One region of the Microbacterium zouquanmingi genome, then DNA from elsewhere that is predicted to be linked to it. Evidence: predicted binding sites of a transcription regulator. Region 1 holds the regulator's gene; the other holds the start of a gene.
The links. The regulator HspR, encoded in region 1, represses chaperone genes until heat shock. The targets are predictions, from matches to a motif close to AAGTTGAGTCNNNNNGACTCAACTT.
Positions count from the first base shown of each region.

Region 2: the regulator HspR is predicted to act here: its motif matches at 2,118-2,142, upstream of ACTU6U_RS08890 (ATP-dependent Clp protease ATP-binding subunit).

Region 1 is NZ_JBQPQZ010000003.1:62,224-76,638, reverse strand. It holds gene ACTU6U_RS07330 (ATP-dependent Clp protease ATP-binding subunit) at 1-991, opposite strand, end outside; gene ACTU6U_RS07325 (hypothetical protein) at 1,140-1,787, shown strand; gene coaBC (bifunctional phosphopantothenoylcysteine decarboxylase/phosphopantothenate--cysteine ligase CoaBC) at 1,778-2,998, opposite strand; gene ACTU6U_RS07315 (NRDE family protein) at 3,022-3,714, shown strand; gene ACTU6U_RS07310 (AI-2E family transporter) at 3,727-4,872, opposite strand; gene ACTU6U_RS07305 (glycosyltransferase family 4 protein) at 4,869-6,077, opposite strand; gene ACTU6U_RS07300 (glycosyltransferase) at 6,089-7,270, opposite strand; gene ACTU6U_RS07295 (hypothetical protein) at 7,387-7,974, shown strand; gene mgtE (magnesium transporter) at 8,028-9,383, shown strand; gene ACTU6U_RS07285 (Pr6Pr family membrane protein) at 9,386-10,063, shown strand; gene ACTU6U_RS07280 (flavin monoamine oxidase family protein) at 10,020-11,387, opposite strand; gene ACTU6U_RS07275 (lactonase family protein) at 11,458-12,483, shown strand; gene ACTU6U_RS07270 (heat shock protein transcriptional repressor HspR) at 12,503-12,931, opposite strand; gene ACTU6U_RS07265 (DnaJ C-terminal domain-containing protein) at 12,962-13,951, opposite strand; gene ACTU6U_RS07260 (nucleotide exchange factor GrpE) at 13,959-14,415, opposite strand, start outside.
Region 2 is NZ_JBQPQZ010000003.1:399,355-413,769, forward strand. It holds gene ACTU6U_RS08875 (cation:proton antiporter) at 1-882, shown strand, start outside; gene ACTU6U_RS08880 (glutaminase) at 879-1,334, shown strand; gene ACTU6U_RS08885 (glutamine amidotransferase-related protein) at 1,318-2,040, opposite strand; gene ACTU6U_RS08890 (ATP-dependent Clp protease ATP-binding subunit) at 2,157-4,697, shown strand; gene ACTU6U_RS08895 (LysR substrate-binding domain-containing protein) at 4,715-5,323, opposite strand; gene ACTU6U_RS08900 (transferase) at 5,347-5,754, opposite strand; gene ACTU6U_RS08905 (DNA-formamidopyrimidine glycosylase family protein) at 5,834-6,607, opposite strand; gene ACTU6U_RS08910 (EI24 domain-containing protein) at 6,600-7,457, opposite strand; gene ACTU6U_RS08915 (ATP-dependent helicase) at 7,460-12,052, opposite strand; gene ACTU6U_RS08920 (PLD nuclease N-terminal domain-containing protein) at 12,249-12,506, shown strand; gene ACTU6U_RS08925 (DUF6157 family protein) at 12,601-13,014, shown strand; gene ACTU6U_RS08930 (ABC-F family ATP-binding cassette domain-containing protein) at 13,018-14,415, opposite strand, start outside.

The DNA of each region.
Region 1 (14,415 bases):
GCTGCTTCTTGAGCTCGCCAACGCGATTCAGTTCCTGGCGCTCACGATCCCAGCGCTCTTCGAGCCCCGCGAGTTCGCGCTCCAGCTCGACCAGCTGCTCGCGCAGTGCGGCCAGGCGTTCCTTCGAGGCGGCATCCTTCTCGCGCTTGAGCGCGAGCTCTTCGAGCTTCATCCGGTCGACCTGGCGCTTCAGCTGATCGATCTCGACCGGAGACGAGTCGATCTCCATCTTCAGCCGCGACATGGCTTCGTCCATAAGGTCGATCGCCTTGTCGGGCAGCTGGCGGCTCGGCAGATACCGATTCGACAGAGCGGCCGCGGCGACGAGCGCGCTGTCGGCGATCGTCACTCCGTGGTGTGCCTCATAACGACCCTTGAGGCCACGCAGGATCGCGATGCTGTCTTCGACAGTGGGCTCGCCGACGTACACCTGCTGGAAGCGGCGCTCGAGAGCTGCATCCTTCTCGATGAACTCGCGATACTCGTTCAGCGTGGTCGCGCCGATCAGCCGCAGCTCACCGCGGGCGAGCATGGGCTTGAGCATGTTGGATGCCGCAACAGATCCCTCGCCACCGCCCGCCCCCATGAGCGTGTGCAGCTCGTCGATGAACGTGATGATCTGCCCGTCGGACTCGGTGATCTCTTTGAGGACCTGCTTCAGGCGCTCTTCGAACTGGCCGCGGTACATGGCGCCGGCGACCAGAGCAGAGATGTCGAGAGTGATGAGGTCTTTGCCCTTGAGGGATTCGGCGACATCCCCCGCGACGATGCGCTGCGCCAGCCCTTCGACGACAGCGGTCTTGCCGACACCCGGTTCACCGATGAGCACGGGGTTGTTCTTCGTGCGGCGGGTGAGCACCTGGCTCACGCGACGGATTTCGCTGTCGCGACCGATCACGGGATCGAGCTTGCCCTGGCGGGCGCGGTCAGTCAGGTTGATGCCGAACTGCTCGAGTGCGGACTGCTGTTCATCTTGGGCGGGCGTGGTCATCTGTTTCCTCCTGGAGGACTCCTCGCAAAGTTGAGTGTTCTTGACTCAACTTTAGCAAAGCCACTGCCTGGGAGCAAGAGGCCGCGTATCCGAATCTTGGCTATGGTGTGGCCAAGAGAGATGGTGTGGCCAAGAGAGAAGGGGCATCGTGTCGATTCAACAGTCGCGGAGGCGACGCAAAGCTCTGCAGATCCTCGGCCTGGTCGCGATCGCGCTGCTGTTCGTCGTCGCCCTGTGGATCGACCTGACCACGCAGGTGTGGCAGCAGGCGGTCATCCTCGCCGGCATCGCGGCGGGGCTTCTCACCTTCCTGCTCACCGCCCTGTTCTTCGAGCAGTGGATGGCGCGCTCCGCGCACAAGCGCTGGTTCCCCGTCACACACCTCGCCCTCACTGATCTGCTGCATGCACTCAGCGACGAGGAGCGCAGCGAGTTCAGCCGCGGGCAGATCGCGGCTCGGTCCATCAAGAACGCCGGAGATCACGACTCCGCGCTCGTCGCGATCCACCACGAGCGCCGCGCCATCACTCACGCCCTTGCCCGCTGGGCGGGCTTTCTCGCCGCCAGCGCCGACGTGCAGGAGCTCATGGACCACATCGCCGAACTCGCCCTTCTGCTCGACGAGGCGCGAGATGCCGTGCTCGACGCCGAGAGCGCCCCGACCAGCGCCCCCGCTCAAGACGCGATGCGCGCCGCGATCGCGTCCGCGGATGCGTCGATCCAGGCCGCGGTGGATTCGATCCAGGCGACGCTCGGCGCGTTCACCGCACAACGCGCGGCCGCTCTTCAGCCCTGATCGGCGACCACGGCATCCCAGATCGCACCGGCGACCTCGCGCTTCGAACCCTCCACGGATGCCACCACCGCCCCGCCTGCTCCGAGAACCTCGACCGCATTGTCGGACTTCTCGAATCCGTGCTCTGCGTCAGCGAGGTTGACGACGAGCAGGTCGACGCCCTTGCGTTCGCGCTTGCGCACGGCACGCGCGCGGCGCTCGTCAGCATCCGTCAACGTCTCGGCGGCGAAGGCGACGATCTTCTGGCCCTCCCGGCGAGAGGTCGCAAGCCCCGCGATGATGTCCTCGTTCAGGACCAGGTCGATCCGGTCGAGGACGCCGTCCTCCTTGGTGAGCTTCTGATCCACCGAGGCAGCCGGCCGGTAGTCGGCGACCGCAGCCGCCATCACGATGATGTCGGCTAATGCCGCGGCATCCCGCATCGCCTCGCCCAGCTCCGCGGCAGTTCCCACCGCGCGAATGTCGACGAGCGGATGCTTCGCCGCGGCCAGCACGTCGGCCGCGACGTTCGCGGCGACAAGCATCACCTGTGCACCGCGAGCGGCTGCTTCCGCGGCGAGCGCTGCGCCCTGCCGACCGCTGGAGCGATTGCCGAGGAAGCGCACCGGGTCGATCGGTTCACGGGTGCCGCCGGCGGAGATCACGACCGTGCGGCCGACGAGATCCTGCGGGGCGAGCAGCCCGAGGGCGGCGGCGTGAATCTCTTCGGGTTCCTGCATGCGACCCGGCCCTGAGTCCCCTCCGGTGAGTTCGCCTTCTGCGGGTCCGAGGATGTGCACGCCGCGCGCACGGAGGGTCGCGATGTTGGCTTGCGTGGCCGGATGCCGCCACATCTCGGTGTGCATCGCCGGCGCGATCGCGACCGGAGCCATGGTGGCCAGAAGGGTGGTTCCGAGCAGGTCATCGGCAAGGCCCGCGGTCATCTTCGCGATGGTGTTCGCCGTGGCCGGGGCGATGACCACGAGATCGGCGGCTTGGCCGAGCGCGACGTGACGCACACGGGCGACATCGTCGTGCACGCTGGTGGTGACCGTATTGCGGCTGACCGCCTCCCAGGTCGGAGTGCCGACGAACCGCAACGCGTCTGCGGTGGGGATGACCGTGACGTCGTGCCCGCCCTTGATGAGCAGCCGCACGAGCTGCACCGTCTTGTACGCGGCGATGCCGCCCGTGACTCCCACAACGATGTTCATGCCTTGATTCTGCCTCAGCGTCCGGCAGCTAAGCTGGCCGCGTGTGCACCGTCGTCATCGATGTCGCAGAACCTGGTGGTTCGAGACTCCTCGCTGTCCGAGATGAGGACCCAGAGCGCGCGTGGGACTCGCTGGGTCCGTGGTGGCCGCAGCAGTACCCCGCAGTGTCCGGCATCCGTGATCGCCGCGCGGGCGGCGCCTGGCTCGCTGTCGACACCGAGGCCCACCGACTCGCGGTGCTGCTCAACCGCGCTGACGTTCTCGACCTTCCCGAAGATCAGGTGCGCACTCGCGGAACGCTCGCGCTCGAGTCCGTGGCGGGACGCTCACCCGAAGCGCCGCTCGCCATGCACGGCTTCAACCTCCTCGAGGTCACGCCAGATGCTGCGCGCGTACTGTCCTGGGACGGCGAAACCCTCACGGAGACCCCCGTGCCGCACGGCGTGCACATGATCGCGCACGACGGCCTGGACGACCCCGCCACTGCACGCATCGCACGCTGGCTGCCGGAGTTCCAGGCCCGTCCTGCTCGAACCGAGCACTGGGAGCAGTCGTGGGTGGATCTGCTTGCAGCATCCGCAGAACTCGACCCGACCGATGACGCCGCGATCATCCGCGACAACCGTCCGCACGGGTATCCGACGCAGTCTCTGCTCTACTGCGTGGCCGATGTCGGCCACCACGGCGTCACGATCGACGAGTCGAACCTGACCGCGCCGGGCCACTGGGGCTGAGCCGGACCCGAATCAGCGCTGCCAGATCCACCGGCGACGACGGCGGCGCACGAGCACCGGCTCGGGTTCCGGCGGCGGCGGCACCGCCGTGCGATCACCGCTCACCCATCGCAGCCACAGCGCATCCGGGTTGCCCTCGAGGATGAGCGCCCGGGTCAGCAGCGTCAGCGGGATCGAGAGGATGGCGCCGAGAGGTCCGATCACGAACGTCCAGAAGATCACCGAGAAGAAGCTCAGCGTCAGGCTGAGGTCCACCGCATCGCTGACGAACTTCGGCTGCACGAGCACCTGCAGCACCACGTTGACGACGCTGTACACAGCGATCACACCCAGCAGCAGCGGCCAACCGCCGATCGCGAACGCGAGCACAGCCGGTGGCACCAGCCCGAGGATGAATCCGATGTTCGGGATGAAGTTCGTCACGAATGCGAGGATCGCCCAGACGACCGGAGCGGGCACGCCCATCCACCACAGCGCAAGCCCATCGATGATCGCGACGATCGCACCGAAACTCGCGTTGACGATGTAGTACCGACGGATGCCGCGGTTGAGCTGCGAGATCCGCCCGATGACGTGGCTGCGCGTCGCGCCGAAGACAGCAGGTGCGTGCCGGTAGCGTGCCGCATCAACGGCCATGAAGATGATGTACGCGAACACGAAGAACAATGCGGTGGCGACGGCCAGCACGGTCCCGCCGACGCTCTGCACCATCTTGAGCAGGCTCGCCGGTGCCAGCAGCGACGTGACCGCATCCGACGCCTCCTGACCGAAGCCGAGGTCGGTGAGCCAGGTGACGAACACATCGAGCTGACGGGTGACTCCGCCGTCCGCGGCGAGATCCATGACCAGGCGCGTGAACTGATTTCCGGCGAACCAGAGCAGCGCCCCCATCGCGAGGAGGATCACGTAGGCCAGGAGGATCACGATCGTGGATCCGAGCCATGACGGCAGACCACGCCGCATCAGCGGCATCCGAGCCGGTTCGCAGATCACGACGATGACGATCGCCAGTGCGATGGGACCGACCACCTCTCGGGCGAGGAAGAGCCCCGCGATCACGATGACGGCAGCCGCAAGCGCCATCAGCACACGCAAGCTCGAGGAGAGCATGGGTCCCGGTGACGGCGCGGGACTGTTCGCGGAGGAGGAGCTGGTCATGTGGCCAGCGTATCGGCCGCACCGTGGCGGCCGGCGAGCACCCGTTCGTAGATCTCGATCATCGCCGCGGTGCGCGACGACTGCCGGAACTCCTCGCCGACCTCGGCGAGCGGAGACGGCGCCTCACCGGTCCTGATGTCGGATGCGGCGCGCGTGAGCGTGTCGGCAAGGGCAGGCACCGAAGCATCCGGAACCGCCCACAGACCACCGCGCAGCTCATCGGCGATGTCGGGGTCGCTGACGATCGTCGGCGTCCCGAGCGCTGCCGCCTCGAACGGGGTCATGCCCTGCGTCTCGAATCCGATGGAGGTCTGCACGACGGCATCGGCGTCGGCGATCCGCGCGAGCGTTTCGGCATACGGCAGGCGCCCAGCAAAGCGGATGCCGCTGTGCCCGCGTGCGATCTTCTCGGCCGCGCGCAGTTGTCCTCCGCCGCCGATGACCTCGATGTCCGCATCCACCTGAGAGGTGACGACCGCCTCGAGGAAGGGGAGCAATCTCTTCTCCGGGCTCATGCGTCCGAGCCAGACGAAGCGCGGACGCCCCGGCTCGCGCTCCTGGCGCGTGTCGAGGATCGGCGCGAGCAGGTCATCATCGATGCCGTTCCACACCACGTCCACCCGATCGAACACGCCGTTCTGCTCGAGCCTGCGGGCGAAGTGCCCTGACGGTGCGGTGACGGCGCTCGCCCCCTGCGCGAGACCGTGCAGGAACGCCCACCCGTCGCTGCCGGCAACGGGCTGCCCGATGCCACGCATGGACTGCCGCCGCCACATGTTCAGTGCGGCGAGGGCAGGGCGATGCAGCGGGGTGACGGCTGCCATTCCGACGTCGACCCGGTTGTGCATCGTGTGGACGACCGGGATGCCGTGGCGATGAGCGAAGCGGTGACCGATGAACGCGCCCCAGAAGTCGGCCTGCACATGCACGATATCCACCGGTGGCTGCGTCGCGAAGGCACGGTCGAGGAACAGGTCGGTGCGCCTGCCCGGCCACGACATCGAATACTCACGATCGAGCGTGATCGGGATCGAGGGCAGGTCGAAGGGGTTTGGCCACCCGAAGATCCTGTCGCTGTGCATCTTCGGTGCAACCACGGTCACGGTGTGCCCTGAGCGCTCCAGGTACTGCTTCTGCAGCCGCATCGACACCTGCGCGCCGCCGAGCGATGCGAGGTGCTGATCGCCGAAGAAGACGATGTGCATGCGCTGCTCCGTCACTCCGGGAGCGGCTGGTCGCGGTACAGCGCCTCGAAGGTGTCGAGGGTGCGGTTGATGTCGTGGACGGCGACGCCGTCGAGGGACGCGCGCTGCATGCGCTCGTACTCTGCGGGATCGGCCGTGAGCACATCGGTCAGGCGGGCTGCCAGCTCGGTGACGTTGCCCGGCTCGAACAGGTACCCGTTCTCGCCGTCGTGGACGAGATGCGGGAGGGCGACAGCATCCGCAGCGACGATCGGCAGGGCCGAAGCCATCGCCTCCATCGTGGCGATGGACTGCAACTCCGCGATCGAGGCGATCACGAACAGGCTCGCGCGCGAGAGGATCGCGCGCAGCTCTTCGTCGGTGGTACGCCCGTGGAAGGTGACGCGATCGGCGATGCCGAGCTCGCCTGTGAGTCGCTCGAGGCTCTTGCGCTGGTCGCCGCCGCCGACGATGTCGAAGGTCACATCCAGCGCAGGGTCGAGCTTCGTCATCGCCTCAAGGATCACCTCGACCTGCTTCTCAGCCGTCAGGCGGCCGACAAAGACGATCCGGTTCTTCTCGCGCGGTGCGATCACGGGGTCGTACTGCGTGCGATCGATGCCACAGCTGACCGGGATCACGTTCTGCACTTCGACCGTGCGCTCGAGGAAGTCCGCCGCGCGACGAGTGGGCGTGGTGATGGCGCGTGTGAGATCGAACGTGCGCTTGGCGTCATCCCACGCGAACTTCAGCACGAGGTTGTCGATGAACTTAGGCATCGTGGTGTGATCGAGGATGTTCTCGGCCATCACGTGGTTGGTGGCGATGATCGGGATGCCGCGCTGTGCGGCGATCCGCGACAGACCGCGGCCGATCACGATGTGCGACTGGATGTGCACGACATCGGGCTGCACCCGGTCGATCACCTTGCGGGCGTAGTGCTTCGAGCGCCACGGCCAGACGAATCGAATCCAGTCATGCGGCGCCCAGCGCACGGACGGCAGCCGGTGCAGGGTCATCGGCTCGCCCTCGATGACCTCGGTGGCAGGAGCCGTGCGACGGTACTCGCGGTTCGGGGCGACGACGTGCACATCATGACCGCGCTGCACCAGTCCTGCGGCGAGGCGCTCAGCGAACCGTGCGGCCCCGTTGATGTCAGGGGAGAAGGTGTCGCAGCCGATGAGGATCTTCAGCGGAGCGTCAGGTGAAGTCACGAAGTGGCAGCCTTAGGGATACGCGGAGAGCCCGGTTGTGGGCGCACGCCACTTTACCCGAGCGCCCTGCACGATCTCCGCTCCCCCGCCGCTTGCGCCGCGGGTAGCGTGAAGGCATGCGCATCACCGCTTCCGCCGATCAGAGCCTATGGATCCCCGTCACCGATTCGCTCGGCTGGAAGGGGCGCCGCCACCGCAAGGCGGCACTGCGGATGCTGCTGGGCCAGGCCAACCAGATGCTCGGGCGGGGCGAGAAGGAAGGCTCTCGCATGGGCGCCTGGGCGATGAGCCAGGCCGCTCCCCTGCTGATGCGCCGGATGGACGGCCGGCTCCTCGCCTGGACCTGGAAGGCCGAGCCCGACCTCGTGGCGGCCCTTGCCACCGTGCAGGAGCTCACCCCACCGGTGCGGATCGCGCGCGCGAACCGACCGATCGAGTACGACGACACCGAGACGTTCACGAGCGCACTCGGCGCCGGCGAGAAGCTCGTGATGATCACGCCTCCGACGCCTGAGGCCGCCCCCTTCGCCAACTACACCTGGGACACCGGTACGCACCTGATCACGCTCCAGGCGCTCAGCCGCGACCGGGAACGGTTCGGCACGCTCATCCCCGCGCTCGACGACCTGGCCCGCAGCCTCCGGATTTCTGACGATCTGTCCGGCGGCGAATCGCCAGACCTGCTACGCCTCGACCCTGCCTGAACCTGCCAGTGATGGGTTAGATTGACCACACGACGCCCCGGAAGGAGAACGCGATGGAGCGCACTCCCGCACCCGACACCGGGCTGATCGACACGATCGAGCTGAGGCTGTCGCAGCGTGATCTCGCCGCAGCATCCGCGGCGCTCGGTCCAGTGCCCGACCATCAGATCGTGCGGGTGCTCGATCGGCTGAACCCACGACAGTGCGCGATCGTCTATCGTCTGCTTCCCAAGCAGCGCGCGCTCGAGGTCTTCGAGGCTCTCGAACCCGAGTTGCAGGGCGAGCTGGTGCGCGGACTTCAGGATGCCGAGGTCGCCACGCTCTTCGCCGAGATGGACCCGGATGACCGGGTGTGGCTGCTCGACGAGCTTCCGGCGTCTGTCGCCCCGCAGCTACTGCGAGGACTCCCGGCCCGTGAGCGCGAACTCACCGCAGCGGTCCTCGGCTATCCGCTGGACTCGATCGGCCGCCGCATGAGCCCCGAGTACATCACCACCCACCCGCAGCTCACAGTGGCCGAGACGATGACCAGGCTCCGATCGCGCATCGATGACGCCGAAACCATCTACACACTGCCGGTGACCGACGCCGCACGGAAGGTCATCGGCGTCGTCAGCCTGCGCGACCTGCTCACCGCCGATGACGCAGACACCATCGATGCACTCATGCACGACGCCCACACGGTCGTCGCCGACGCCGATGCAGAGAGCGCAGCGCGTGAATGCACCGACCTCGGGCTGCTCGCAGTCCCCGTCGTCGACAGCGAAGACCGCCTGGTCGGCATCTTCACGATCGACGACGCGGCACGCATCCTCAAACGCGAAGAGAGCGAGGATGCCGCGCGCCAGGGCGGTGTCGAACCGCTCGGCCGGCCCTACCTCTCGACCCCGGTGCGCAAGCTCGTGCGCTCGCGCATCGTGTGGCTGTTCGTCCTCGCCATCGGCGCCACGCTCACCGTTCAGGTCCTGTCGGTGTTCGAAGCGACACTGGCGCAGATGACGGTGCTGGCCCTGTTCGTACCGCTGTTGATCGGAACCGGTGGGAACACCGGAAACCAGGCAGCGACGACGGTCACCCGCGCACTCGCGCTCGGCGAAGTGCGCCCCCGCGATCTGCTCAAAGTGCTCTCGCGCGAGCTGCGGGTCGGCGTGTCGCTCGGTGTGCTGCTGGGCCTTCTCGGATTCGCGATCACCTGGGTGGTCTTCGACTGGCACATCGGACTCGTGATCGGATGCACGTTGCTTGCCATCTGCACGGTGGCGGCGACCGTCGGAGGAATCATGCCGATCATCGCGCGAATGATCAAGGTCGATCCCGCCGTGTTCTCCAACCCGTTCATCACGACCTTCGTCGATGCCACCGGGCTTGTCATCTACTTCCTCGTCGCGAAGGCGATCCTGGGGATCTGAGGGTGAAAGCACGGTTCGCATTCGGCGTGCTTCGGCTCGCCACGGCAGCGGTCTGTCTGATCGCGCTCGTGCATCGGCTGTTCTGGGGGCTCAGCTCGCAGACCATCGCCGGCCGGAACTTCTTCGCGTATCTCACGGTGGAGTCGAACTGCGCACTGGTCGTGCTGCTCGTCATCGGCGGAGTGCTCGCCTTCCGCCGCGCGGAGGATCCGCGCTGGTTCAGCATCGCCCTCTCGCTCGTGCTCACCTGGACGATCACCGCGGGTCTCGCATTCGCACTGATCGTGTGGCAGGCGGGGCTCCGCGGCATCCGTGTCGATGTGCCCTGGTCTGATCAGGTGCTGCACTTCTGGCTGCCCGCGTTCACCGCGATCGCGTGGACGCTGACTCCCGGACACCGCTCCGTGACCTGGTGGATCATCCCCTGCTCGCTCGCCTTCCCCCTCGTGTGGGGTGGGGTGACGATGTGGCGCGGGCCGATGATCGGCTGGTATCCGTATTACTTTTTGGACCTGCGCCAGGTGAGCGGATTCGGCGAGTTCGCCGTGACGAGTGCACTGGCACTGGCGATCTTCGCGCTCGTGGCCACGGTGCTGGCGGTGATCAGCCGGGTGAGTCCCTCGCGGCGGAAGAAGGTCAGTCGGTCTGCTGCACGGGCAGGAACGGCACAAGCGACCTGAGCGCCTCGAGCAGTGCCTCCTGCTCTTCGAGTTCGGCGAAGTCCGCGGCTGCGGCGCCGCCCACGACGCCGACGAGGATCGCATCGCCGGTGACCGGCAGCAGGTTGATCCAGGTCCGCACAGTCTGATCGCCGCCGACGGTGTGCCAGATCGCGGCACCTGTCTCCCAGAAGGGTTCGTCGTAGCGCAGCCAGATCGACTCGATGTGGCCCATGCCGAGCGCGTTGATCGCACCGCGGTGCGAGAACGGCAACGGTGGCGAGAACTCGATCCGCTCGGTCTGCAGGACGCCGAGCGGCACGGTGACCACGACCCGATCGAAAGAGGTGGATTCGCCGGTGCCGAGGCGCAGGCTGACACCGGAGTCGTCGTAGGCGATGCGAGTGACGGGAGATGACAGAGTGAGCTGGGCGTTCGCGAGCATCTCGGTGATGTGCGCGTCGAAATCACCGGTGATGGCTCGCCGGGCAGCGGATGGCATTGACGGAGGGAACCAGGACGAGACGGTGTCGGCATCCGCCCCCGACGTCGTCGCGAGGTAGGCCAGGAGCGCCGCGAGATCGGGGTCCTCAGGGTCGGCACCGGTCAGGGTGAGCGCTTCGGCGAGCGAGACGTCGGTCGGAAGAGCCTCTGCGACAGTGATCGCCGCATCCAGTGGTGCGTTCGTGACCGGCTCGATGTCGCCGTCCGGTGTGCGCCACACTGCGGACGCGAGATCCGTCGCCTGCGGCAGGTCCAGCTCGTCACGGCTGATGTCCTCGCCTTCGGCGAGCGCGGGCAGCAGCCATCCGCCGAGCTGAACGGGAAGCGCCCAGTCGTCATCGATCTGCGAGAGCGTGCGGCCGCCGACTCTGTCACGCGCTTCGAACACGGTCACGGAGAGATCGGCGTCGGCAAGGCTCGCCGCGACGGTGGCTCCGGCGAGACCCGCGCCGATCACGGCGATCCGCTCTCCGCTCGTGGCTGTCGCACGCAGGCGCATCGCGGCGCTCTCGCCGGAGTGGATGGCACCGCGGATCGTGGCGGGGTTGTCGACATCCGTCGCCTCACCGGCGAAGAAGACGCGATCCGCGATCGGTTCTGCGAGCGTCGCGCGTGTGGACGACTGCACGCCGATTCGGGTGAAGCTGACCGCTCCGTGCGAGTAGGGGTCGGTGGCCCAGGTGCTCCGGATGCTGCCGGCAGGCGCGGGAACCTCGGTGACCGGCAGCGGCGTCAGACTGCGGGTCGGCGTGGGGGTAGGCGCAGGCTCGGGCGTGCACGACACGAGCAGCACTCCGAGGGCGCCGGCTCCGGCGCCGATCAGCAACTCACGACGCGACATCCTCACCCGCGCCAGACTACCCGCTCTGCCCGTGCGCGTGACGGCGCGAGGGCGCAGCTACGATCGAGGCATGACTGATTCCGCCCTCGTTCTGGTCGCCAACGCTGGGGAAGGTTCCATCAGCACCTTCCGTTTCGAGAACGGGCAGCTGGAGCGTCTGGCCGTCAACGAAGGACTCGACGGATGCTCGACGTTCGCCGTCGACTCAGAGCGCGACCTGGTCTATGCGGGCGTGAAGGGACCCACCGGCATCCTCACACTCGCCCTCGACCGCGAAAGCGGGCGGCTCACGCCGCAGTCGCGCCTCGACCTCCCCGATGGAGGAATGAACTACATCGCACTCACTCGGGGCGGAACGGGGCTGCTCGGCATCTCGTACTCGGGGGGCTTCGGAATCAGCTGCGCGGTCACCGACGGCGTTGTGAGCGAGCCGGTGTCGACGATCACGTTCCCCAACCTGCACTCGGTGCTGCCGAGCGCCGACGGCCGGTTCGCCTACTTCGTGTCGCTGGGTGCCGACCTCGTCGCGCAGTACGCACTCGACGATGATCTTCGCCTCATGCCGCTGGACCCCGAGACGGTCGCCGCTCCCGAGGGAAGCGGTCCTCGACACCTCGTACTGAACGAGGCGCAGGATGCGGTGTATGTGCTCACCGAGTTCTCCGGCGAAGTCCTCCACTACAGCCGCGACGCCTCCACCGGCGCGCTCACACTGCAGGGCACCACGACGGCGTATGACACCACGAAGAGCCTCGGCCACAGCGTGTTCGGAGCAGACCCGCTCGCGCATCACTACATCTGGGGAGCCGACCTCCACTTCGGCGCGAACGGCACACGGCTGTGGGCCACGGAGCGCACCGAGAACACGCTGGGAGCGGTGTCCGTCGCGGCCGACGGATCGGTGTCGGCGGCGGAACGGTTCACCGTCACCGAGCTGCAGCCGCGCGGCTTCGCGCTCAGCCCCGACGGCGCCCACCTCATCGCGACCGGCGAGAGGTCGACGCAGGTCTCGCTGTACGCCGTGCAGGATGACGCGCTCGAACTGCTGCAGCGCGCCGAGACTGGCAAGGGCGCGAACTGGGTCCGCTTCGTCTGAGCAGGCCTGATCGCGGAGCCTACTCCGCGTCGCTTCGCCCGCCAGGGCGCCACAGCACGACCTCGGTCGAACGGCGGATGCGACGTCCACCGGTCACTGGCGTGACTCCCGTGGCACCGGCGGCGAAGACGCGCACACCGGGACGGTTCTGTCGTTCGGCGCGCAGCGCGCCTTCAAGATCGAGGACACGGCGGCGCAGCATCCGCACCTCGTCCTCGAGGTCGAGCAGTCGAGCGATCGCCGGCAGGCTCATGCCCTCAGCGCTCATCCGCGCAACCTCGCGGAGCTGCTCGATGTTGCGCGCCGAGTAGCGGCGGGAGCCTCCACGCGTGCGGCCGGGCACGACAAGACCGATGCGATCGTACTGACGCAGCGTCTGCGGGTGCATGCCCGCGAGCTCAGCGGCGACGGCGATGGCGAAGACTGGAGCATCCTCATCGTCAACCATTGCCATCACCTCCGAGACTCGCGTACATCATCAGGCCTGCGCCTTCGCCATCATCTCGCCGCGCGGATTCTCCTTGGGCTCTGCCGCCTGGAAAGCGAGCAGCGCCTCGCGCGCCGCGTCATCCAGGTGCGAGGGCACAGCCACCTGCAGTTCAGCAAGCAGGTCACCGGTGCCCTTCGAGGTCTTCACACCTCGACCCTTCACCCGCAGGATCCGCCCCGAGGGCGTACCGGGTGCGACACGCAGCTTGACCACGTCGCCGGCGAGGGTGGGGACCTCGATCGTGGCACCGAGAGCTGCCTCGGTGAAGGTCACCGGCACCGTGAGGCGCAGGTTCAGACCGTCTCGCGTGAAGACGGGGTGCGAACGCACCTTGATCTGCACGACGATGTCGCCGTTCTCTCCGCCATCGGGCGACGGACGCCCACGGCCGCGCAGACGGATCTTCTGTCCGTCTGCGACACCCGCGGGGATCTTCACCTTGAACGGCTTGCCGTCTTCACCCTGCAACGTGATCGTCTCACCCTGCACAGCGGTGACGAAGTCGAGCGTTGTGCGCGCCGTGACGTCGGCGCCCTTCTGCGGTCCGCCGAAACCGCGGTATCCGCCGCTCGTCTGGCCGAAGCGGCCGGAGCCGAAGCTCCCCCCGCCCTGGCCCTGGTTGAACATCGCGAAGATGTCCTCGAAGTCGGCGCTCTGGCCACGGCCGCCCTGCCCGAACCGGCTGAAGACGTCTTCGAAGCCGCCCGCGGCGCCCGCACCGCCCGAAGTGAACCGCGCACCCGAGCCCATGGCCCGGATCTCGTCATACTCCTTGCGCTGCTCCGCGTCAGAGAGCACCGAGTATGCCTCGCTGATCTCTTTGAACTTCGCCTCGGCCGCTGCATCCCCCTGATTGGAGTCAGGGTGATACTTGCGCGCCAGCTTGCGGTAGGTCTTCTTCAGATCCGCATCGCTGACATCCTTGGCGACGCCGAGCGTCTTGTAGAAGTCCTTGTCGAACCAATCCTGGCTGGCCATAGATCACCTACTCTGCGGGAACAGCGACGACGACCTTCGCAGGTCGCAGCTCGACATCGCCGAGTCGGTAGCCGACCTCCACGACCTCGAGGATCGTGGACTTCTCCGCTCCCGGAGTCGGCTGCTGGAAGATCGCCTCGTGGTGCTGCGGGTCGAAGTCCTCCCCGGCGGCACCGTAAGCGATGACACCGAGACGCTCCACGACCGCACGCACCTTCTCGCCGATCACGAAGAAGGGCGTGCCTTCCTGCAGATCGCCGTGGGCCGCCGCGCGATCGAGGTCGTCGAGCACCGGAAGCAGACCCTTGGCCGCCTCACCCTTCGCTCGCGCGATCTCGACGTGACGCTGCTCCTCGGTGCGCCGACGATAGTTGGCGTACTCGGCCTGCAGGCGCTTGAGGTCATTGAGCATCGCAGACTCGGCATCTGCGAGAGCCGCGTCACCCGCGGCCGCTTCGTCGCTC
Region 2 (14,415 bases), 340 kb from region 1:
GCGCCCTCCGAGAGCATGGTCGTGATCGGAATCGCGCTCAGCTCGACGGCCCTCGGCACGCTGATGCCGATCCTGCGCGATGCCGGTGAGCTGGGAACTCCGTTCGGCAAGGTGGTGACCGCGATCGGGACGGTCGGGGAGTTCCTTCCTCTGATCGCGATCTCGATCTTCCTCAGCACCCGGCGTGCACCGGTGGCCGCAGCCATCCTCCTCGCGTTCGTGCTGCTCGCCGGAATCGTGATCTTCATCGCGCGCCGTGCCTCGCACGGTCGGCTACACGACTTCATCAGGGCGACCCTGCACACTTCCGAGCAGTTCGGCGTGCGATTCGTGCTGATGCTTCTGGCAGGTCTCGTCGGGCTCAGTGTGTTCTTCGATCTCGACATGCTGCTCGGCGCGTTCGTGGCGGGCGCGGTGTGGCGGATCATCATGACCAGGGCGCCGAAGGCCGACGCGGAGGCGATCGAGAGCAAGCTCGAGGCCATCGCCTTCGGCTTGCTCGTGCCGATCTTCTTCATCTACACCGGCGTCACTTTTGATCTCGGCTCGCTGCTCGCGTCACCTGTTGCGCTCGCCCTCGTTCCAGGGCTGCTGGTGGCGCTGCTGGTAATCCGCGGAACCGCGGCGCAGTTCTCTGCGCCCCGCGGAGCGTCGCTGCGCGAGCGCGGCGCGATCGGCATGCTGGCTGCCACCGGCCTGCCGATCATCGTGGCGGTGACCGCCATCGGCGTGAGTGAAGAGCTGCTCAGCCCGGCCATTGCCGCAGCGCTGGTCGGAGCTGGCATGCTCTCGGTGCTGCTGTATCCCCTCATCGGCATGATCTTGCGCGGCGATCGAGCGAAGCTCGCCCCTGCCGCGACCGAGCCTCCTGGAGAGCTGTGAGCTGCGTCCACGTGCTGCGTGCGGCACGGGCGGCGCTCACCGGCATCCCGAAAGAAGGACTCGGCGAGGAGCGCTCTTCGCGGTGGCGCGGTCAGCGGATCGTGCGCGTTGGCGAGGCCTGGCACGTGGGGGTTCTGCTGCTCACGGATGAGGGAGTGCTCGCCACCGGGGAGATCCTGCGGGCGGCCGACCCTGGCCGCCGCGGCTACGCGGCAGAATCGGCGCGTGAACGCGCTGCACGCAGACAGATGGCTCTGCGCGGCGGATTCCGAGAGGGAGACGTCGTCCACGTGGGCTGGTCGGTGATCGACGTGGCAGCCGTCGATGCCGGTGGCGTCTCGGGGCCGCTCGCGCTGCAGGACGGTGTGCCGATGGTGCGCTGGTCAGGCAGCTCGTACCGGCCGCTCGGGACATACCTTCAGGAGCAGATCGACCTCAAGACCGGTCGCTGACGAACGCTCGGAAGCGCGCGAGCAGGTCGGTGCCGTCGACGGATGCCGCGAGCACACGCTCGGCCGTCAGATCGTACTCGTGCGGGTCGAAGTAGCCGGTCGTGCGGTAGTAGGCCATCCGATCCACGAAGTCCTGTGGTGTGACCTCGGGGTGGAACTGCGTCGCGTACAGCCGGTCGCCGACCCGGTATGCCTGCACGGGGCAGTCGTCGTTCGTGGCGAGGAGCACGGCGCCCGGCGGTGGCTCGATCGAGCCCTCCTTGTGCGCGGTGAGCACGGACATCGCGGGTGTGCTCGCCGCGAAGAGCGGGTCGGCCGTGCCGGCGGAGGTGAGGCGGATGCTTGTTGCACGGGTGGATTCAGGGACGGCCGTGCCGACTGTGCCGCCCAGCATCCGGGTTAGGACACCGATGCTGTAGCAGGTGAACATGGCGGAGAGGTGGCCGTCGATCGCGCTCCGGGCGATCGATTCAAGGTCTTCCTCGACGCGCTTCTGCAGGTCGCTGCGTTCGTCGACGACGACGTTCAGCGGGGAGCCGCCGACCACGATGCCGTCGTAGCGGTCGGAGATCGATTCCTCGAGCGGCCGGTCGAGCAGGTTCCATCGGTCGAGCGAGGGAACGCCGAGAGCGCGCCGGAACGATCGGTGCTCGGCATCTGCCGCGCCCTGCTCCGGCCTCACGCAGACGTACAGGATCGAGGCCATCTCATGATTCTATTCGCGGCGACGGGAATACTCCGGCCCACCCCACGTTGAACCTGAGTGCAGTACACTCAACTTTATACTTGAGTGAACAAGACTCAAGTTTTCAGGAGGATGAAATGGCCAACGACTTCAACGATGCCGGCGCGGGATCGTTCGACGACTTCCTCGCCCGATACCTCGCAGGCGAACAGGCCCGGCAGGCGCGATCCATCGACCTCAGCCGGTTCCTCACCGCGCGCACTCAGCAGATCCTGCAGCGCGCCGGACGCTTCGCGCTCGAGCGCGGTCAGACCGAACTCGACGCGCTGCACGTGCTGCGCACGATCGTCGAGGATGATGCCGTCGCGCGTGCGATCAAGAACCTCGGCGTGACCCCCGCGCAGGTCATCTCTGCGGTGGAGGCGCGACTGCCGATGCCCGGTGAGGCAACGGGCGCGGATGCGGCGACTATCACTCCGAGCGCGAGCCGAGCCCTGTTCCACGCGTACCAGGTGGCGCGCTCGGCTGGTGCGACCTACATCGACCCCGAGCACCTCTTCTTCGCGCTCGTGCTCGGACAGGACGTTCCTGCAGGACAGGTCCTTGCCCAGGCCGGCGTCACCGCAGAGGCCCTGACACAGGGTGCGCGCGAGCATGTCGCCGCCCCGGTCGGCGGAGAGAATCCAGAATCGGATGCCGCGGCATCCGGCTCTTCCATGCTCGAGAAGTACGGTATCGACCTCACCGCCCGCGCACGCGCGGGCGAACTCGACCCGGTGATCGGGCGTTCGGATGAGATCGAGCAGACGATCGAGATCCTCAGCCGTCGTACGAAGAACAACCCCGTGCTGATCGGTGAGGCCGGCGTCGGCAAGACGGCGATCGTCGACGGCATCGCTCAGGCGATCGTCGACGGTTCGGTTCCCGCACAGTTGGAGGGGCGTCGCGTGATCACGCTCGATCTTCCTGGGATGCTGGCCGGCACGCGCTACCGCGGCGACTTCGAGGAGCGCCTGACCAAGACGATGGATGAGATCGCCGCGCAAGAGGGCGAAGTGATCGTTTTCATCGACGAGGTGCACACGGTCGTCGGCGCCGGTGGCGCAGGTGACGGCGGCATGGATGCCGGAAACATCCTGAAGCCTCGCCTCGCTCGTGGCGACCTGCACATGGTGGGCGCGACCACACTCAACGAGTACCGCCGGATCGAGAAGGACCCGGCATTGGAGCGCCGCTTCCAGCCCGTCAAAGTCGACGAGCCGTCCGCCGACGACGCTGTGCGGATTCTGGAGGGGCTGAAGGACGCGTACCAACAGCACCACCAGGTGACGTACACGGATGCTGCGCTGCGCGCCGCGGTCAACATGAGCGCTCGCTACCTGCCTGACCGAGTGTTGCCCGACAAAGCCATCGACCTCATCGATCAGGCGGGTGCGCGGCTGCGGCTGAAGCTCGGTCTTCCCGTGGACGCCTCGGCTCTCCTGGCCGAGCTCGCCGACATCGAGGCACGCAAGAACGCGGCAGTGACAGCCGAGAAGTACGAGGAGGCATCGCAGCTGCGCGATGAGACCGCTGCCGTGCAGGCGCGGATCGATGCGGCATCGTCTGGGTCTGCTCTCAGCGCAGGTGAGGCTGTCATCGACGAGCGCGAGATTGCAGAGGTGATCGCTCGTGCGACCGGCATCCCCGCCAGCCGTCTCACTGAAGGTGAGCGCGAGCGTCTCGCCGACCTCGAGGCCGAGCTGCACGATCGTGTGATCGGGCAGGACGACGCCGTGACCGCGGTCGCACGCGCCGTCCGCCGCAGTCGCACCGGAATGGGTGATGCGCGACGGCCGGTGGGCTCGTTCCTGTTCCTCGGCCCGACCGGTGTCGGAAAGACCGAGCTCGCGAAGGCCCTCGCCGATCGCCTGTTCGACGATGAGAACGCCGTGATCCGCTTCGACATGAGCGAGTTCGGCGAGCGGCACACGGTGTCGCGTCTCGTCGGTGCCCCTCCGGGATACGTCGGCTACGACGAGGCCGGTCAGCTCACCGAGCGCGTGCGGCGCAACCCGTACTCGATCGTGCTGTTCGACGAGATCGAGAAGGCGCACCCCGACGTGTTCAACCTGCTGCTGCAGGTGCTCGATGACGGGCGCCTCACTGATGGTCAGGGTCGCACGGTGGACTTCCGCAACACGGTGATCGTGATGACGTCGAACGTCGGGTCGGAGTTCCTCGCGTCGCGCTCTGGCGCACTCGGATTCGTGGCATCCGAGGACGCTTCCGCCAACGGCTTCTCGTCGATGGAGGATCTGCGGGCCAGGGTGATGGGCAAGCTCCGTGAGGCCATGCGTCCGGAGTTCTTGAACCGCATCGATGAGATCGTGCTGTTCCAGAAGCTCAGCCGTTCGGAGCTGGGCGAGATCGTACGGCTGATGCTGCGGGCGACCTCAGCGCGGCTCGACGATCGTTCGGTGACGCTCGAGGTGACCGATGCTGCGGTGGAATGGTTGGGCGAGCACGGCTACGAGCCCGAATACGGTGCGCGTCCACTGCGCCGGCTGATCCAGCGCGAGGTCGATGACCGGATCGCGGATCTGCTGGTCGCAGGTCACCTCGTCGACGGCGGCGCGGTCCGTGTGGATGCCGGGGCCGGGGGCCTCACGGTCGAAGCGCTGGTGCTGGTCGGCTGACCCGGGGCGCGACTCGACTAGCGCGAAGAGTTCGCGGAGCGGCCGCGGACGATTCCGATGAAAGTCTCGACGTCCTCCGTCGTGTGCTCTCGCCGCCAGGCGAGCACGACGGGGGACGTTCGTCCTGCAAGCAACGGCCGGTAGCCGACGTCTTTGCGGTGATGGAGCCGCGCCAGTGACATCGGCACCACGACGATTCCGACGCCTGATGCCACGGTCGCGATGGCTTCCTCAGTCGTCGCGATCGGTGCGAACCCCGGTGCGACAGTCGGAAGATCCAGCGGTCCGAGCACGTCATCGCCGGGCGTGATGAGGACTTCGCCGACGAGGTCGTCGGCAGTCAGCTGATCGACAGCCATGAGATGCGACTCTGCGGATGCCACGACGACGGGAACCTCGTCGTACAGCGGGATCACATGCAGGTCGTCGATGTCCTCGAGCGGACGGCGCACGAGCGCAGCATCCACTTCTTCGATCGCAACGCGCTGCGACGCGAACTCGATCGGCACGATCTCGATCGGGATGCGCGGCATCCGCTGCTTCCACGTGTCGATCCACTTGCCGGCTGTCGCGCCAGGAACGACCCCCAGACGGAAAGTGCGGGGGTCGATCGTGCGCGTTGCCATGGAATCAGGCTACCCGGCGGGGGTCAGGCTGCCAGCCAGAGTCCCTTGCGGTCGGTCGTGATGCGCAGGCCCGCGGCGACGATCTCGTCGTCTCCGATTCGCGCGCCGCGAGCGATGAGTGCTCCCGCGCCGATCTCGGTGCGGACGCCGATGTGGGCGCCGTCTCCGACGGCCGCACCCGCGCCGATGTGCGCGTGCGCGTCGATGTAGGCGTTCTCGCCGATGACGGCGTCTGGTTCGATCCACGCTCCGCGGATCAAGTGGGCGCCTGCACCTACGCGCGCCCCCGGTTCGACATAGGCGCCAACCTCGACAACAGCCTTCGGGTGCACCTTCGCGCCGTGCGCGATCAGCCCTCGGCCGTTGACGTGCTTGCGATAGCGAAGCGTCGCGCCGTGGTCGTCTTCAATATCGATGTAGTTCTTACCCAAGATTCCTCCCAGTCCGGAACTGCCCGGATATAAGCACAACCACGAGAATGCCGAATTCATTCCCGAATCGGGATGATCCTCACCGCTGGCAGCTCGGACACCAGAAAGTGACCCGTTCGCGGGTCGGGTCAGCGCCCTGCGCGTCGCGCCGGATGAGTGTTCCGCAGCGGCGACAGGGACGGTTCGCGCGACCGTACACCCAGGTCGTCTGGCCTCGGCGGTTCACTCCGGTGAAGGTGCGATCGACGCGATCGCGGTTCGCGCGGATCGTTCGCGCGCCGAGGTCGAGGAGTGCGCTCGTATCGACGTCGGCAGCCGGAGTGGTCGGCAGGATTCCGCGCAGAAACAGCAGCTCAGCCGCGTACTCGTTGCCGAAGCCGGCGACATTGCGCTGGTCGAGGAGCGCGACGTGGATGCTGCGCGGATCGCTGCTGAGGCGTCTCGCAGCCTCTGCGGCATCCCAGTCTTCCGCGAGCGGATCGGGGCCGAGGTGAGCGGTCAGCTGCGGCTCGTCACGAGTCGGAACCAGAGTGATGTCGGCGATGTCGACCCCGACCGCCTCGTGCGTCCGCGTGCCGACGATTGCGCGGACTCTGAACGCCGGATGCCGCCATTTCTCGCCCGGCCGGTACAGCAGCCAGGCGCCGTCCATGCGCAGATGCGAATGCAGGGTGAAGTCGCCGATGCGCATCAGCAGATGCTTGCCTCGGGCCGCGCACCTGTGGATCGTCGCCCCGGTGAGATCGACGGTGGCGGCCTGGGGCACGCGCAGATCGAAGCGGGTGACCTCGTGCCCCGCAAGTGCCTCATCAAGGCGTCGTGCGGTACGCAGGACGGTATCGCCCTCAGGCACGCGGAGCCTCCGGCGGCGGCGCCGCACCCAGCGTGGGAGGTGTCGCTTCGTGCCGCATCTGAGCCGCGGAAGCGACACTTTGTGACCCCTGCGGCCGCCGTACCGCAGCGTCGGCCTGCGCATCCGTCCGCTGCAGCAGGTCGCGCGCGAGCAGAGTGGAACCGGCGACCGCGGCCGGCATCGTCACGATCGCGCCGAACGGCACGAGGAAGCACAGCTGCGTCGCGACGCCGAAGCCGATCACACGGGCTCGCCCTGCGCGCAGCATCCCGGATCGGGAGTATCCGGTGAGTCCGCGTGCGTCGAATGCGCGCCCCGTGAGCTCGCGTGCGAGCAGCCGGCCGTTGAGGACGACACTGATGACGGATGCCGTGATCCCACCGACCGCGGGAATGAAGCCGATCAACAGCGTGAGAAGGGCGACGAGGATGCCGAGCATGACGAGCCGGATGCCCTCGCCGATGGTCGTCCAAAAGCCGGTCTCACCGGTGGGATCTTCGCCGAGGGAACGCTCGACGCCTCGCCAGATGCGCTGATAGAACGGATCGCCGATCGTCAGCGTGAGCGCCGTGAAGATCGCAGCCGACAGCGCGAGCGCTGCGATCACGATCACCGCTCCCAGGCCGAACCGCAGCCCGCTCCGCCACGGTTCGGTCCAGCCGTCTGCGAACGGCGTCATCCAATCGGTGATCGGCGCGAGCCAGATCATCAGCGGAATCACGGCCACGAGCAGCACCGCCCACGCGATGAACGCGGGAATGAGGCCAAGCGCCATGAGGCGGGTGTGCGTCTTCCACATCCGAAAGCCGCGAAACAGCGTTCCGACACCGGTGAAGAACTCGCTGAACACGATCAGATCGCCTTTCGAAGGGTGAACCCGCGTGGGGTCGCAACGAAGCCCGCTTCCTGCAGGGCGGTCGCGAAGGGCGTGCCGTAGATGGCGTCACCGTTGATCTTCTCGATCGTGAGGGTCTCGAGTCGGCGGGCGCGCGACGTCGCGACGAGATCGGATGCCGCAGCGCGCAGCACTTCCGAGTCGTCGGTGAAAGCCAACACCGTGCGGCCTCCGCGCTCGAGGTAGAGCGTGAGGTCACCGTCGACGAGCACCACCAGGCTGCCCGCCTTACGGCCGGGGCGATGCGAGACGCTCTCGCGCTTCGGCCACGCGAGCGCGGCACCGTAAGGGTTCGCGGGATCGGTTGCCGCGAGTGTGATCGTGCGGAGGGGGGCCGGGTCGGGAAGATTCGCGAAGGTGCGAAGCCGGTCGACAGTTGCGGATGCTGCGAACTGCGCGGCTCCCAGCTGCTCGATGACGTAGCCGCGGCGGCAGTGGCCGGCCTGCTCGAAGCCCGCGAGGATGCGGTACGCCTGAGCGAAGCCACCTGGCATGCCTTCAGACTGCACGGCGCCGCGCGTGACGACGCCGTAGCGGTCGAGGAGGAGACCTGCCGAGACCGTGGCGCGTCGGTTCGCATCGGCGCCGTCGCTCGGGGAGGACTGCGGCAGAAGCGACCAGCGGCCACCTGTTGCCGTCGGCCGTGGGGCCGGATTGCCGGTGAACGAGACTCCGCGGAACGTTCGCGTGCGCGGCGCCCGTCGCACGGACTTATGCGCCTGCGAACCGCCCGCGAGAAGCGTGCGCACGGGAGCGAAGGTGTCGTTGGTGACCCGCCCCGACCAGGTCAGGTTCCAGAGTGCCTCGAGCACGGACTGCTCGTTCTCGGCGGCGACCATCTCTTTCAGCTGCGCCGCAAAATATGCCCCTCCGCGGGCCAGAGCCGCAAGCAGCGCGCTCTCGAGCTCATCGGGCGTCTCGTCGTCTGCCACCGGGAGCGTGAAAGATGCGACATCGGAGGGATGCAGCGACACCCAGCCATCTCTTCCAGGCAGAGTGCCGTGGCCTGCCCAGACGACCTCACCGCTGGAGGTGAGCTCATCGAGCAGCGCGGGGGAGTAGTCGCGCACCCGCGACGGCAGGACGAGCGTCTCCCACGCGCTGGCGGGAATGGGAACGCCGGCCAGTTGCTCGATCACGGCCAGTACGCCGTCGACTCCTTCGAGGGGCCGCGTGAGGTGCTGCCAATCCGGGAGGAATCGCGCATACGCGTCGGGAGAGACCGGCTCGACGCTGCCGCGGATCGCTGCGAGCGAGCGCATCCGCAAGCGCCGCAGCACTTCGGTGTCGCACCACTCGTTCTCGGTGGCAGACCCGGCAGCATCGGGCAGAAAATATCCGCTCGTGATGCGCCCGGACTGCTCGAGGCGCTGCAGAGTGTGGCGCGCGACAGCTGTGCCGATCCCGAAGCGGGTGGCGACAGCATCCGTGGTGAAAGGGCCGTGCGTGCGCGCGTGACGAGAGGCGAGGTCGCCGAGCGGATCGGCGACCGGTTCGAGGAAAGCGACCGGGATGCCGGTGGGCAGCGCCGCCCCGAGCGCGTCGCGGAGCCGCCCCGCATCTTCGATCGCGGCGACGCGCAGAGTGCCCGCGATGATCACCGGGATCGCGCGGCGCGCCGCGATGAGAGCGTCGAGGTGGAGCTGGGCCTCTTCTGCGGACTCGGACTCCAGGCGGGCCGCGACCTCGGTGGCATCGAGCGGCCCGAGAGTGCGCAGCAGGTCGGCGACTCCCTCTGCGCCACGTGCGTGGCGTTCGGAATCGAGCCGCTGCGCCTCGCGTTCGAACTGCGCGATGACGTCGGGGTCGAGCAGCTCGCGCATCTCGACCGTGCCGAGAAGCTCTCCGAGCAGCGCCGGATCCACCGACAGTGCGGCGGCGCGACGCTCTGCGAGAGGTGAGTCTCCCTCGTACATGAAGGCGCCGACGTAGCCGAACAGCAGATCGCGGGCGTACGGCGATGGCTGCGCGGGTTCTGTCTCGACCAGTCGCACGCGGCGCTCAGCGATGGCTGTGGTCAGTCGCCGCAGCGACGGCAGATCGTAGACATCTTGCAGCACCTCGCGGAGAGTCTCGAGGATCACCGGGAAGGTCGGGTGGCGTCTGGCCACCTCGAGCAGCTGGGCGGAGCGCTGCCGCTGCTGCCAGAGGGGAGTGCGCTTGTTCGGGTTCATCCGCGGCATGAGCAGCGCGCGTGCGGCGCACTCGCGGAACCGTGAGGCGAACAGCGCTGAGCCGCCCACCTCTGCGGTGACGATGTGCTCGATCTCGTCAGCATCGAAGACGAACAGTTCGGCTCCGGGTGGTTCAGCGTCAGCATCCGGAATACGAACGATGATCCCGTCATCGCTGGCCACGGCGGATCCTTCGACGCCGAGACGTTCGCGAACCCGTGCGTTGAGTGCCAGTGCCCACGGGGCGTGCACTTTCATGCCGTACGGGGAATGCAAGATGACGCGCCAGTCGCCGACCTCATCACGGCCGCGTTCGACCGTGAGGTTGCGGTCGGTCGGGAGGGTGCCGGTGGCTTCGCGCTGCTCCTTCAGATGTGCGACCAGGTTCGCCCGAGCCTGCTCGTCGAGCCCTGCCTCGATGAGGCGCTGGGCAGCCTTCTCTGGCGGTGCGGCATCGACTTCACGCGAGAATGCTCCGAGTGCCTCGCCGAGCTCGTACGGCCTGCCGATGCCGTCGCCGTGCCAGAACGGCACCTTGCCCGGTTGTCCGTACGCAGGCAGTACGTTCACTCGGTCGTGGGTGATCTCGGCGATCCGCCAGCTCGTCGTGCCGAGGGTGAAGACGTCGCCCACGCGCGACTCGTAGACCATCTCTTCGTCGAGCTCGCCGACGCGCCTGCCTGCACCCTCGCCGGCGACGAAGACCCCGAACAGTCCTCGGTCGGGGATCGTGCCGCCGCTCGTGACAGCGATCCGCTGTGCGCCGGGGCGACCGGTGAGGGTTCCGGCATCTCGGTCCCAGACGAGCCGGGGCCGAAGCTCTGCGAACTCATCAGAAGGGAACCGTCCGGCGAGCAAATCGAGCGTTGCTTCGTAGGCCGAACGGGGCAGCGACTGGAACGGTGCCGAGCGGCGAACGGTCTCGAACCACTCCTCGACGTCGATCGCATCCAGCGCGCAGGCCGCGACCGTCTGCTGGGCGAGGATGTCGAGCGGGTTGCGCGGCACCGCAATCGCTTCGATCTTTCCCGCCAGCATCCGCTCGGTGACGATCGCGGTGTGCAGCACGTCGCCGCGATGCTTGGGGAAGAGGGCCGCGCGGCTGATCTCGCCGACCTGGTGACCGGCGCGGCCGACGCGCTGCAGTCCGGATGCAGCGGACGGCGGCGCCTCAACTTGGATGACGAGATCGACCGCGCCCATGTCGATGCCGAGCTCGAGGCTGCTGGTCGCGACCACGCACCGCAGGACGCCCGACTTCAGCTCTTCTTCGACGAGTGCGCGCTGCTCTTTCGAGACCGAGCCGTGGTGCGCCTTGGCGAGCACGGGATCGGCGCCCGCTGTGGACCCGGCCTGCGCCATCATCGCGGCAGGCGGAGCGGATGCGTCGGGAAGCGGCGCACCGATCCGCTCGGAGTAGATCTCATTGAGTCGCCCCGTCAGACGTTCGGCGAGGCGCCGGGAGTTCGAGAAGACGATGGTCGAGTTGTTCTGCAGGATGCGGTCGACGATGGCCTCTTCGACATGCGGCCAGACCGAACCGGTGACCTCGGTGTACTCGGTCTCGTCCACTCCGACCCCTGAGCTTGTCGAAGGGGCCGGTGCCCCCGGGGGCGCAGGCGGGTTGGTCATGTCGTCCATCGGGACCACGACGTTCAGCTCGAACGTCTTGGATGCTTTCGGGGCGACGATCTCGACCGGCGCTGACCCGCCCAGGAATCGGGCGACCTCATCGATCGGTCGCACGGTTGCAGACAGGCCGATGCGCTGCGCCGCAGCATCCGCCCCCGCCGCGCGTCGCAGGGAATCCAGGCGTTCCAGGCTCACCGCGAGATGCGCGCCGCGCTTGGTGGCGGCGACAGCGTGCACCTCGTCGATGATCACGGTGTGCACACCGCGCAGGGTCTCGCCGGCCCGACTCGTGAGCATCAAATAGAGCGATTCGGGCGTCGTGATGAGGATGTCGGGTGGGTTCGCGACGAGCTTGCGCCGATCGCTCGAGGTCGTGTCTCCCGAGCGCACGCCGACAGTCACGCCGGGAGCGGCGATGCCGAGGCGTCGGGCGGACTGACCGATGCCGACGAGCGGTGAGCGCAGGTTGCGCTCGACGTCGACACCCAGCGCCTTCAGCGGGGAGATGTAGAGGATACGGGTGCCCGCAGCATCCGGCTCCTCGACCTTCTCGCGGAACACGCTGTCGATCGCCCAGAGGAAAGCGGACAGCGTCTTTCCCGATCCCGTTGGAGCAACGACCAGCGCGTGCTTGCCTGCCGAGATTGCCTCCCACGCGCCTGCCTGCGCATTGGTGGGCGCGGCGAAGGCACCGCGGAACCAGTCCTGGGTCGCGGGGGTGAAACGGTCGAGCACATCTCTCACATCTCCATCATTGTCGGTGTGGCCGACATTGCGCGTGGTCCATCGACATGTCCGCCGAAAACGCCGGAACGGACTTTGGTCCGAAGTCCTCAACACTCGTGTGCGCATCTCCATCCCCACGGGATTGGATCGGCTGTCTCGTTCGTATCGCTTTCGGCAGTCGTGGAAAGAGACCGTCCCTGACTAGGATCAGAGCATGCCGGCGACCGTCAACAATCCGCTGCTGCCAGCCGCGTATGACATCACGTGGTCCGTGGCTGTTGTCGCTGTGCTGCTGCTCATGGTCATCGCGCTGATTTCAATCGCCCGGACGGCCAAGCGGATCACCTCACCACAGGCGCTGATCTGGACGCTCGTCGCAATCTTCGTTCCTTTGGTGGGGCCGTTGTCGTGGCTCTTCATCGGACGTCGTTCTGCGAATCAGGCGCTCGACACCGTTCAGCCGACGCCATAATTGCCGTCGCGCTTTGGCGGTCTGATGCTCCAGCAGCAACTCTGATCTTGCCTCCACTATCGACAATGTCAGCCGCGGGGTAGATGGTGGTGTCATGGCTGAGCACACGACGAACTACCAGAGCACTTTCATCGAGGTGTCGGAGGACTGTCCGATCGATCACGGCGCGGAGCCGCCGATCGCCGAGAACCTCTCGATCGCCGCTCTGCACTACCGGCTGCTCTCCGAGCGACCGTACGGATTGACCTCCGACGACGTGCTCTTCGAGACGCATGCGCTGCGCAAGGGCATCGATGCGGACGATGCCGAAGCCAGAGCCGAGTTCTTCTCGAAGGGCCAGACTTGCCTGCGCTCCTCGCCGCTCAGCAAGCGCTACGGCTGGGGTACGCACCACGACGCCGAAGGCCGCGTTGCGCTGGTGCCGCGCGACTCTCAAGAGTACGCATCCCTCGCCGCTGACCCCTCGCTCGCACACGCCCGGGCGATGCGCAGCAGTCGCGCGCAGTAGCGCTCACCTCAGCTCGTTCAGCCGCCCCTCCGCATCGATCCCGAGGGTGAGATCGATGCCCAACCGCGCCAGGAACGCATCGTCGTGGCTGACGATCAGCACGGCGCCTCGGTATGCGCGCAGCGCCTCCACCAGGTGATCGACCGTGTCGAGATCGAGGTTGTTCGTCGGCTCATCCAGCACCACGAGGTGCGGGGCGGGATCGGCGAGCAGGAGTTTCGCCAATGCGATGCGGAATCGCTCGCCGCCAGAGAGCGATGACACGGCTCTGTCAGCCGTGGCCCCGCGAATCAGGAACCGGGCGAGCCGGTTGCGCAGCTCTTTCTCGGGGATCGATGGCGCAGCCTTCGCGATGTTCTCGATCGCGGACCGGGCGTCGTCGAGACCGTCGATCCGCTGCGGCAGGTATCCGACGCGATCGGTGTGCGCTGTCGCCTGCGCATAACTCCTGAGGAACTCGGGTTCTGCGGGGTTGCCGGCCGAATCGACAAGGATCTGAGAAAAAGTTCCGGAGTTATGCAGCGCGGCAGACGCGACCAGCCGCTGCAGTAACGACGTCTTGCCTGCCCCGTTGCGACCGATCAGCGCCACGCGCTCCGGGCCCTGGATGACCCAGGAACGCTCCTGGTCACCCAACATCGCGATGCGGCGAGACGCGGACACCTCAGGATCGGGCAGCTCGATCTTCATGGTGGCATCCGAACGCACCCGATGGCCGGCATCATCGAGACGAGTCCGTGCCGCGGACTCTTTCTCTGCAACCTCCGTGCGCAGCCGTCCGGCAGACACCTGCGCAGCCATCTTCCGACCATTGGCGACGATCTTGGGAACGCGCTTCTCGACGAAGGCCTTGCGTCCCATCTGAGCTCGGGCCGCCAGCTTCGACTCCGCCTCGATCCGCTGTCGCTTCTCCTTCTTAAGAGTCTGCTTCGCGTCGCGCTCATCCTGTCGCGCGGCATCCTGCTCGGCATCCAGCCAGGCGCGCCACTGCGAATACGGACCGCCGAACACGTTCAAGTCGCGCCCGTACAGCTCAGCGGTGTTGTCCATCAGCTCGAGCAGCGACACATCGTGACTGACGACGACGAGCGTGCCCCTCCACGGCCGCACCATGTCGGCGAGCTTCGCGCGCGCATCACGATCGAGGTTGTTCGTCGGCTCATCGAGCAGCGTGATCGGTGCGCGACGCAGACGGATGCCGGCGATCGCGACGAGCACGGACTCCCCGCCTGAGAGCTCGCCGACGCGGCGGTCGAGGAACGAGGGATCAAGGCCAGCCTCGGCGAGAGACGCTTCGGCTCGCGCCTCGATATCCCAGTCGTCGCCGACCGCGTCGAAGTGTGCGGGGTTGACGTCGCCCGAGGCGATGGCGCGCACGGCGTCGAGCGCGCCATCGACGCC